Regions from separate parts of the Formosa undariae genome, predicted to be linked through region 2. Evidence: riboswitches for the same ligand, from Rfam matches in the RefSeq annotation. Region 2 holds a riboswitch; each other region holds the start of a gene.

Region 1 (3,286 bases), on a different contig from region 2:
AATTCGAAAAATTAATCGAATCTCAATACATTACAAGAAGTATTGGAGGCCGTGCAGACGAGCTTACTATTCAAGCAAAAGAACTAAGTGCATTAAACGTGGTGGCTAGTAAATTATCTAATTTATCACTGCAGTTATATGGTCTTTATCTAAAAACAGGTTCTGTCAGAAATAAACAGGAGGGCGAATTGGTTGCCACTTATTTCTATAAAAGATTACCAAAATATGATATTAAAGATTTAGGGTTTCGAGAAAAGTTATGGTTGTATAATGCCTATTTGTGGTATAGTTTTTTAACTCAAGATTTTAAGAATTGTTATAAATACGCTTCTAAGTGGGTGGATTTGTTTTATGAAAATCCAACGATGATTAACTTAAACCCTGTCTTTTTTTTAAAAGGGAAAAACTATCTTTTGGAAGCCTTATTTTTTATTAGAAGTAGAAATAAGTATGAAGATGCATTGTTACGTTTAGAAAAAACACTGAATGATAAAACCTTTTTAAAGGATGAAAATGTTGAAGCTTTGGCGTTTTTATATTTAAACATACATAAAGTGAATTTGCATTTTATTGATGGTTCTTTCGAAGATGGTTTAGAATTAATTCCTAAAATTGAATTGGGCTTAAAGAAATATTCTAATAGAATAGACGAGCATCACGCGATGATTTTCTATTACAAATTTGCAAGTTTATATTTCGGAGCTGGAGAAAATAAAAAATGCATCGTCTATTTAGATAAAATTATTTCGAATAAAAGTTTATCGATGCGAGAGGATTTATTATGCTTCTCAAGAGTGTTAAATTTGGTCGCGCATTACGAGGCGGGCTTAGATTATCATATTGATGCCTTATTAAAAAGCACGTATAAATTCTTAATTAAGATGAATGACTTGCACGAAGTGCAAAAAGAAATGATAAAGTTTATAAAAGGCCTTCAAGATGTTTATCCGCAGGATATTAAAAAGGCATTTATTAAGTTAAGAGATACGCTAAAAACGTATGAAGATCATCCGTTCGAAAAGCGTGCATTTTTGTATTTAGATATTATTTCTTGGTTAGAAAGCAAGATTGAAAATAGACCTGTAGGGCAAATTATAAAAGATAAATATTTGGCTAAAAATAAAGGTCTGAAAAGATAATTTCATAAAAATGTTCTAAATAATTTGGAAAATCAACTTTTCTAACTGAATATTGTGCACTCACAAAGTTCAATAACTTATTGAAATGTTATCAAGAAAGGTGGAGGGATTAGACCCGCTGAAACCTTAGCAACCCTTTAACTTATAAAGAAGGTGCTAAATTCTACTTAAAAACCGATTCATTTATCGGTGATTTGGATAGATAACTAAACGAAATTACTTTCAGGGTAATTTGTATTAATTTCTTTTTAACATTTTTCTATTAAGTACGCCTCGTAAAAGGGTGCATTTGACTTTTAGTTTTAATTTATTAACTCAAAAAGAAAGAAAAATGAGTACACAAAAATTCGCAACAAAAGCGTTGCATGCAGGACACGATGTTACAAAAAATGGCGGAACACGAGCAGTGCCAATTTATCAAACGTCATCGTATGTTTTTAACAATTCAGATCACGCAGCAAATGTATTTGCATTAACAGAACCTGGTTACATTTACACGAGATTAAACAATCCTACAAACGATATTTTAGAACAGCGTTTGGCAGCGATTGAAGGTGGATTAGCAGCAGTGGTTACTGCTTCAGGAACTGCAGCCATTTCAACAACTTTACTTACACTTTTAAGAACTGGCGATCATATTGTGGCGTCTAGTAGTTTGTATGGTGGGACGTATAATTTATTAGCAGTTACATTGCCAAGACACGGCATTACAACCACTTTTGTAGATCCTTCAGATGCTGAAAACTTTCAAGCTGCAGTTCAAGATAATACAAGAGCGGTGTTTATTGAATCTTTAGGGAATCCGAAATTAGATGTTTTAGATATCGAAGCCATTGCTAAAGTCTCTAAAGCAAACGATATTCCATTAATTGTAGATAATACGGTGGCTTCACCAGCATTATTAAATCCAATTCAATACGGTGCAAATCTTGTCATTCATTCTCTTACAAAATACATTAACGGAAACGGAACGAGTTTAGGTGGTGTTATCGTAGATGCTGGAACATTTAATTGGGCAAACGGAAAGTTTCCTGAATTTACAGAGCCTTCTGCAGGATATCACGGATTAATTTATAGTGAAGTTTTAAAAGAAGCCGCATTTATAGCCAAGGTTAGAATTGAAGGGTTACGTGATTATGGTAGTGCTTTAAGTCCGTTTAATGCTTTTCAAATCATTCAAGGTTTAGAAACCTTAGAATTACGTATTAAAAAGCATAGTGAAAACGCACTGGCATTAGCAAAATGGTTAGAAACGCAGGAGGAAGTTGCTTGGGTAAATTATCCTGGATTAGAAAGTAGTGCTTATAAAACTCTAGCCGATAAATACCTTCCTAAAGGACAAAGTGGAATGGTTACTTTTGGACATAAAGGCGGTTTTGCTGCTGCAAAAATAATTGCCGATAATACACAGATATTTTCTCTTTTAGCAAATATAGGAGATACTAAATCTTTAATTATTCACCCATCAAGTACAACGCATCAACAGTTAGACGAAGCGGCTCAAGCGGCTTCAGGAGTAACGAAAGATTTAGTGCGTTTGTCTGTTGGTATAGAGGATTTAGAAGATTTAAAATCTGACTTAACACAAGCCTTCGAAGCTGTTAAAAACGCCTAACAGTTTCTTCCCATTTAAGCCCTTTTAATTACTAGCTTTTATATATTGCGACATGAAAAATTTACAATTTATTTCTTTAGATTCTTATAAAACCATTAGTGGTGTAGAGTTGCCAATTAAACTTTCTTACGAAGTGTTTGGACAACCGTTGCACGAAGCACCAATTGTTTTAGTAAATCACGCCTTAACAGGTAACAGTAATGTTGCTGGTGAAGGCGGTTGGTGGACCGATCTTATAGGTGATAATAAAATTATAGATACTAAGAAATTTACTGTTATATCTTTTAATATTCCAGGGAATGGATATGACGGATTTGTAATAGAAAATTATAAAGATTTCGTAGCTCGCGATATGGCAAATATCTTTTTAAAAGGGCTTAAAATATTAAAAATTGAGTCTGTTTTTGCTATGATTGGTGGCTCTCTAGGAGGAGGGATTGCGTGGGAAATGGCTGTTATTCATCCAAATTTAGCAGAACATTTAATTTTAGTTGCAACCGATTGGAAATCGACCGATTGGCTAATCGCTAAT
Region 2 (3,286 bases):
CATTGCTAAACTGATTTCGGCTCAATCCTAATGCATCTTTTACCGGATCTGTAAATACAGAAACACCTACTGTTTGTCCAGGAATACTGGCGAGAACACCAATGCTTCCTATAAAAAGGACAATATAACCGTAGAAAAAAGGAAACTTGTTGGGGTTGACAAATGAGAATTTATTGGGAACTGACATGTTATTAATTAAGAATGATAAAAGTAAAGGTTTTAATTGAGTAGCTCATACGTATCCTTTATTTTTTTAACAACCAACACAGCACTCTCTAAACACCTTTAAGTTTATTATAAAACTACATATGTTATAAAATTTGTCTTTATACAGAACCCAACAATACTTTAAATATAGGTCGAAATCCTGATTACGGCAATAGTAAAACGGAATGCATCAATTCTAACTGAATGCATCCTGTATCTTGTATAATGTTATCGACAGAATGTTAATAATGTCATATTACAAATACAATCTTGGGTAGTTAATATGAAAGATTGAATTAAAAAAACAAAGTGAATGAATAAATTTCCAAAGTATATAGCAGCAGGTCTTTTAGGTACAGTAGCCATGACAATTATTATGGTAATCCTACCTAATTTAGGAATGCCTGAGATTTTCCCTTGGGAATTATTATCGGAAGCAATAGGCGTTTCGTTGGTGATTGGTTGGGTGGCGCATTTCATGGCCGGAATCCTTTTTGGTTTGGGATATGGATTTATATTTGCTCACAACATACACATTCGGAATCTCTGGTTTAAAGGAGTTGCATACGGTATTCTTGCTAACATTGTAGCATATTTAGGAATGTCTTTAATAACTACATCTTTCGAAATACTTTTATTAATCACGTTTGTCCCATATATTATATTGGGTGTAGTTATAGCGAAGATAATTGGAAAGAATAATCAACTCTATGGGTTTTAATTGACTGATAATTTGATTGTTAATAACTCAATATATAATACTAATTTCACATGATTAATTATGAAAAAAATAGATTTTAGCAACTTAAAAGCTGTATTTGTTAATTGTACTTTAAAGAAATCTCCATCGCTAAGTCATACCAGAAACCTTATGGATGTGTCTATTGATATTATGAAATCTGAAGGTGTTTCTGTTGAAACGATACGTTTAGCAGATTACGATATTCCGGCAGGTGTGCAACCAGATATGACCGTAGAAGGCTACGATTATGATGAATGGCCAGACATTTACAAAAAAATTATCGATGCGGATATACTCGTTATTGGAACACCGATTTGGTTGGGAGAGCGCTCTTCGGTAGCCTCTAAATTAATAGAACGTTTGTATGCTATGAGCGGGTATCAAAACGATAAAGGTCAATATGTATACTACGGAAAAGCTGGAGGATGTATCATTACAGGAAATGAAGACGGTGTAAAACATTGCGCGATGGGTATGTTGTACGCATTACAACATTTAGGATATAGCATTCCGCCACAATCAGATGCTGGTTGGATTGGATCCGTAGGTCCTGGACCTAGTTATGGGGATACCGAATGGAAAGGTGAAAGTATCGATCCGCCAGTAGGTCACGATTCTGAATTCACCAATCGAAATACGACCTTTATGAGCTATAACTTAATGCATTTAGCGAAAATGCTGAAAGCACAAGACGGCTATCCAGCTTACGGAAACTCTAGAGAAGCTTGGGACGATGGTACCCGATGGAACTTCTCTAATCCTGAATATAGATAGTATTTTAATAAATTAAAAAAGCTTTAATCTTGTCGGCGCGGACAGTATTAAAGCTTTTTTTATGTCTTGTCGTTTTTATAAATGGAAAGACGAACGAGGTCGTCTAGGATGCCGTATTATTCTTAGGATAACCGCATTGAATTTAAAATTAACTTTTTTTAAGAATTTCATATCAATTTATATACTACTTTTGCCGGCTTAAAATAATTATCAAGAATCTCCATAAAAAGAGATAGCAACCTGCATTAACGAGCAAGGTGCTAAATAGATATGCCAATTATTTGGAACAAATGTTAAATCATATTTCTTCTTATTTGCTACTATGCTCTTTTTAAAACGACTATAAGATGGCAAAAATCACCAAAAGAACACCAAAATTTTCAGCATTAATTCCGCTTTTCGCATTCGTATTAACGTTTCTAGGGGTCGGTATTTATCAAAACGATTTCTATGCATTACCCTCTCCTATTGCAGTAATAGGAGGTATTATTGTAGCTTTTTTAATGTTTCGACAATCAATCGATTCTAAAATAAAAACACTTTTAAAAGGATGTGGCGACGATAAAATTTTAACCATGTGTCTTATATATTTGCTGGCTGGAGCATTTGCTGCAGTGGCCGATGCCACAGGAAGTGTAGATGCCATTGTGAATTTGGGGTTAGACTATATTGCCATTCAATACATTTATGCAGGGGTCTTTATTATAGCTGGATTTTTATCGTTGTCTACAGGAACATCAGTTGGATCTATCGTTGCTTTAGCACCTATAGTAGTGAGTTTTGCAGATAAAAGTACTGCTGATTTAGCCATTTTATGTGGCGCGTTATTAGGCGGTAGTATGTTTGGCGATAACTTATCGGTAATTTCAGATACAACCATTGCTGCCACACAATCTTTAGGCTGCAAAATGAGCGATAAATTTAAGCAGAATATCAAACTAGCCATACCTGCAGCTGTAATTACACTTATTATTCTAATAGTCCAAGGTTTAGATCTTAAAGCAGAAGATACCGAATTGGTCGTTTACAACTATTCTATAATAAAAATACTACCTTATATTTTAATTATTTTACTGTCTATTTTAGGAGTAAATGTCTTTGTTACATTATTAATAGGAACACTTTCTACGGGGCTGATAGGTATAATTTATGGAGATTTTACACTTTTAGAGGCCACTAAAATTAGTTATGAAGGTTTTACCGACATGACCGAAATCTTCTTGTTATCCTTGTTAACTGGTGGACTTGCCGCTTTGGTAGAAAAGAACGGTGGTATCGATTATATATTAATCAATATTAAAAAATACATCAAGAATAAAAAGTCGGCACAATTCGGAATAGCAGCTTTGGTAAGTAGTATAAATATGGCCATTGCAAATAACACAGTATCTATTATTATTTCTGGACCGATTAGTAAAACAATTACCGATGAATACCAATTGGATCCAAAAGACACAGCTTCAACCTTAGATATTTTTGCCTGTATTACTCAAGGTTTATTACCTTATGGTGCACAAGTATTAATGATTTTAAGTTTTTCTAACGAAGGCATAAATTATATAG
Region 3 (3,286 bases), on a different contig from region 2:
AAAAATATATAACGTAAGGCTAAAAGACTCCATTGCAACATTTACAAAAAACTTGTTTTATGTAATGTTCGACGATGAGCCAGTAACAGAATTACAGCATTTAGAAAATTTGTTCATAGAAATGAGCAAAAAACTAGAGATTGATAATGCTTTTCAAGTTTGGGAAACGTTCAAATATAATTTACCAAGTATTAGACGCCGTTTAGATTTAGACGCGATTGCGATCGAACAACACGATCCTGCAGCCAAAAGTTTAGAAGAAGTGTACTTGGCTTATCCTGGTTTTTATGCGATTGCTATTTATCGATTAAGTCACGAGTTATCCAACCTTAATGTGCCTGTTATTCCAAGAATGATGAGCGAATATGCTCACGGCATTACGGGTACAGATATTCATCCAGGTGCAGAAATTGGAGATTCATTTTTTATAGATCACGCGACAGGAATTGTAATTGGAGAAACTTCGGTTATTAAAAATAACGTGAAGATTTATCAAGGAGTAACCTTGGGAGGTGTTCAAGTTAAAAAGAGCTTGTCTGCTACAAAACGTCATCCAACGATAGAAGATAATGTTATTATTTATGCCAACGCAACCATTTTAGGAGGCGATGTCGTTATAGGAGCAGATACTATTATTGGAGCGAATGTTTGCGTTACGGTTTCAGTGCCTCAAGGTTCAATTTTAACGTATCAAAAAGAATTTAACATTAGATCGCGTAAGCATGATTAAAACGGAAAGTATTTTAGATTATATAGGAAATACACCTTTAGTCGAGGCTACGCATTTACATAATAATCCTAATGTTAAGTTATTACTGAAATTAGAAGGTAATAACCCAGGTGGAAGCGTAAAAGATAGAGCCGCTTTTAATATGATTAACGAAGCTTTAAAACGTGGTGATATTAAAAAGGGAGATACTTTAGTTGAAGCTACTAGTGGAAATACCGGAATTGCATTAGCATTTATAGCACCTTTATTAGGTGTTAATATGGTGCTTGTAATGCCTGAAAATTCTACTGAAGAACGTATTAAATCTATGCGTGCTTATGGAGCAGAATTAATATTAACCTCTAAGGATGTTGGTATTGAAGGTGCTCGTGATTTAGCTATAGAATTGCGTGATAAAAAAGGTTATTTTATGCTTAATCAGTTTTCAAATCCTGATAATTGGAAAGCACACTATAAAACGACTGGACCGGAAATTTGGGATGCAACGCAGGGCGAAATAACCCATTTTGTATCTGCAATGGGTACAACAGGAACTATTATGGGGATGTCTACCTTTTTAAAGGAGAAAAATAAGAATATTACCATAGTGGGAGCTCAGCCTAAAGACGGTGCTAAAATACCTGGTATTCGTAAATGGCCAGAAGCGTATTTGCCAGAGATTTTCGATAAAACTAAAGTCGACCAAGTGGTTGAGGTTAGTGAAGAAGATGCTAAAACCATGACTCAAAGATTAGCCAAAGAAGAAGGCGTTTTTGCGGGTATGAGTAGTGGTGGTTCTGTTGCAAGCGCCTTAAAAATTATAGAAACTTTAGATTCTGGAGTTGTAGTCGCTATAATTTGCGATCGTGGAGATCGTTATTTATCGTCTACTTTGTTCGAGAATTAGCATAATATTTGCTGCAAAAATGCGGATAATAAAGATATATTACTTTTATTTGTAGCTTAGTTCATAAACATAATAATTCGTTATCACGAAAGGCAGAGGGGATAGACCCGGTGAAGCCTTAGCAACCCTTTACCACACTAAAGAAGGTGCTACATTCTACTCAATGAAACCATTTTCAAAGGGGCAGATAACCCAAGAGAAAACCCTTTCTTTCCTGATGACATACTGATATAAAACATCAAAAATGTCAAATATTTATCAAGCCATACAAGAACGTATTTTAGTGCTAGATGGTGCTATGGGTACTATGTTGCAACGTTATAATTTTTCTGAAGAAGATTTTAGAGGTGAACGCTTCAAAGATTACCCGTCTTCTTTAAAAGGAAATAACGATTTATTGTCGTTAACCCAACCAAAAGCTATTGCAGATATTCATCGTAAATATTTCGAAGCTGGAGCAGATATTGTTGAAACCAATACCTTTTCTGGGACTACAATCGCTATGGCAGATTACGACATGGAAGATTTAGTTTACGAACTTAATTTCGAATCGGCTAGAATTGCAAAACAAGTAGCTGAAGAAATGACGAAAGAGAATCCTGATAAACCAAGATTCGTTGCTGGGAGTATAGGTCCAACAAACCGTACAGCGAGTTTATCTCCAGATGTAGATCGTCCGGAATATCGTGCAGTAACTTTCGAAGAGTTGCGAAAAGCCTATCACCAACAAACCGAAGCTTTGTTAGATGGTGGAGTAGATATGCTTTTGGTTGAAACCATTTTCGATACATTAAATGCAAAAGCAGCTTTATTTGCGATAGATCAAGTACAAGAAGAACGCGGAATTAAAATTCCGATCATGGTTTCTGGAACGATTACAGATGCTTCAGGACGAACATTATCTGGTCAAACTGTAGAAGCGTTTTTGTTATCTATTTCTCATATTCCATTATTAAGTGTTGGATTTAATTGCGCTTTAGGAGCCGACCAATTACAGCCTTATCTACAACGTTTATCTAACGAAACAGATTTTTATACATCTGCGCATCCTAATGCAGGACTGCCAAATGCCTTTGGTGAATACGACCAATCTGCTGAGCAAATGCAAGAACTTATAGAGAGTTATTTAAAAGCAAATATTATTAATATTATTGGTGGTTGTTGTGGTACTACGCCGGAGCATATTAAATTAATTGCAGATGTAGCTACAAAGTATAAACCTAGACAGGCCGTTTTAAACGCTTAGTTGAGAATTGAAAAGAAAAAACAGCATGTCAAAAAGTAACAAACCTAAATATTTAAGCCTTTCTGGATTAGAGCCATTAATCGTGACTCCAGAAAGTAATTTTATAAATGTAGGAGAACGAACCAATGTTACCGGTTCTAGAAAATTCTTACGATTAATTAAAGAAGAGAAGTTCGATGAAGCTTTAGATGTTGCCCGCGATCAAGTTGAAGGTGGTGCGCAAATCATCGATGTGAACATGGACGAAGGCATGTTAGATGGCGCAGAAGCCATGGTGAAATTCTTGAATTTAATTGCATCAGAACCAGATATTGCCCGTGTGCCTATCATGATCGATAGTTCTAAATGGGACATTATTGAAGCTGGTCTTCAAGTGGTTCAAGGGAAATCGATAGTAAATTCTATCAGTTTAAAAGAAGGAGAA

What was found. A riboswitch is a leader RNA that binds a small molecule or an ion and turns the genes downstream of it on or off. The one in region 2 is predicted to bind S-adenosylmethionine.
Region 1: linked by a shared signal. The riboswitch ahead of ACFFVB_RS10095 (O-acetylhomoserine aminocarboxypropyltransferase/cysteine synthase family protein) and the one ahead of ACFFVB_RS03535 (Na+/H+ antiporter NhaC family protein) in region 2 are both predicted to bind S-adenosylmethionine.
Region 3: linked by a shared signal. The riboswitch ahead of ACFFVB_RS10145 (homocysteine S-methyltransferase family protein) and the one ahead of ACFFVB_RS03535 (Na+/H+ antiporter NhaC family protein) in region 2 are both predicted to bind S-adenosylmethionine.

What each region holds. Positions count from the first base shown of each region.
Region 1 is NZ_JBHMEZ010000011.1:346,186-349,471, forward strand. Features, by position in the region: gene ACFFVB_RS10090 (hypothetical protein) at 1-1,139, shown strand, start outside; SAM riboswitch class I at 1,225-1,348, shown strand; gene ACFFVB_RS10095 (O-acetylhomoserine aminocarboxypropyltransferase/cysteine synthase family protein) at 1,471-2,754, shown strand; gene thrA (bifunctional aspartate kinase/homoserine dehydrogenase I) at 2,807-3,286, shown strand, end outside.
Region 2 is NZ_JBHMEZ010000003.1:23,574-26,859, reverse strand. Features, by position in the region: gene ACFFVB_RS03550 (MFS transporter) at 1-187, opposite strand, end outside; gene ACFFVB_RS03545 (DUF6789 family protein) at 521-928, shown strand; gene ACFFVB_RS03540 (flavodoxin family protein) at 989-1,723, shown strand; SAM-I-IV-variant riboswitch at 1,926-2,024, shown strand; gene ACFFVB_RS03535 (Na+/H+ antiporter NhaC family protein) at 2,071-3,286, shown strand, end outside.
Region 3 is NZ_JBHMEZ010000011.1:358,844-362,129, forward strand. Features, by position in the region: gene epsC (serine O-acetyltransferase EpsC) at 1-730, shown strand, start outside; gene cysM (cysteine synthase CysM) at 723-1,616, shown strand; SAM riboswitch class I at 1,694-1,810, shown strand; gene ACFFVB_RS10145 (homocysteine S-methyltransferase family protein) at 1,861-2,862, shown strand; gene metH (methionine synthase) at 2,888-3,286, shown strand, end outside.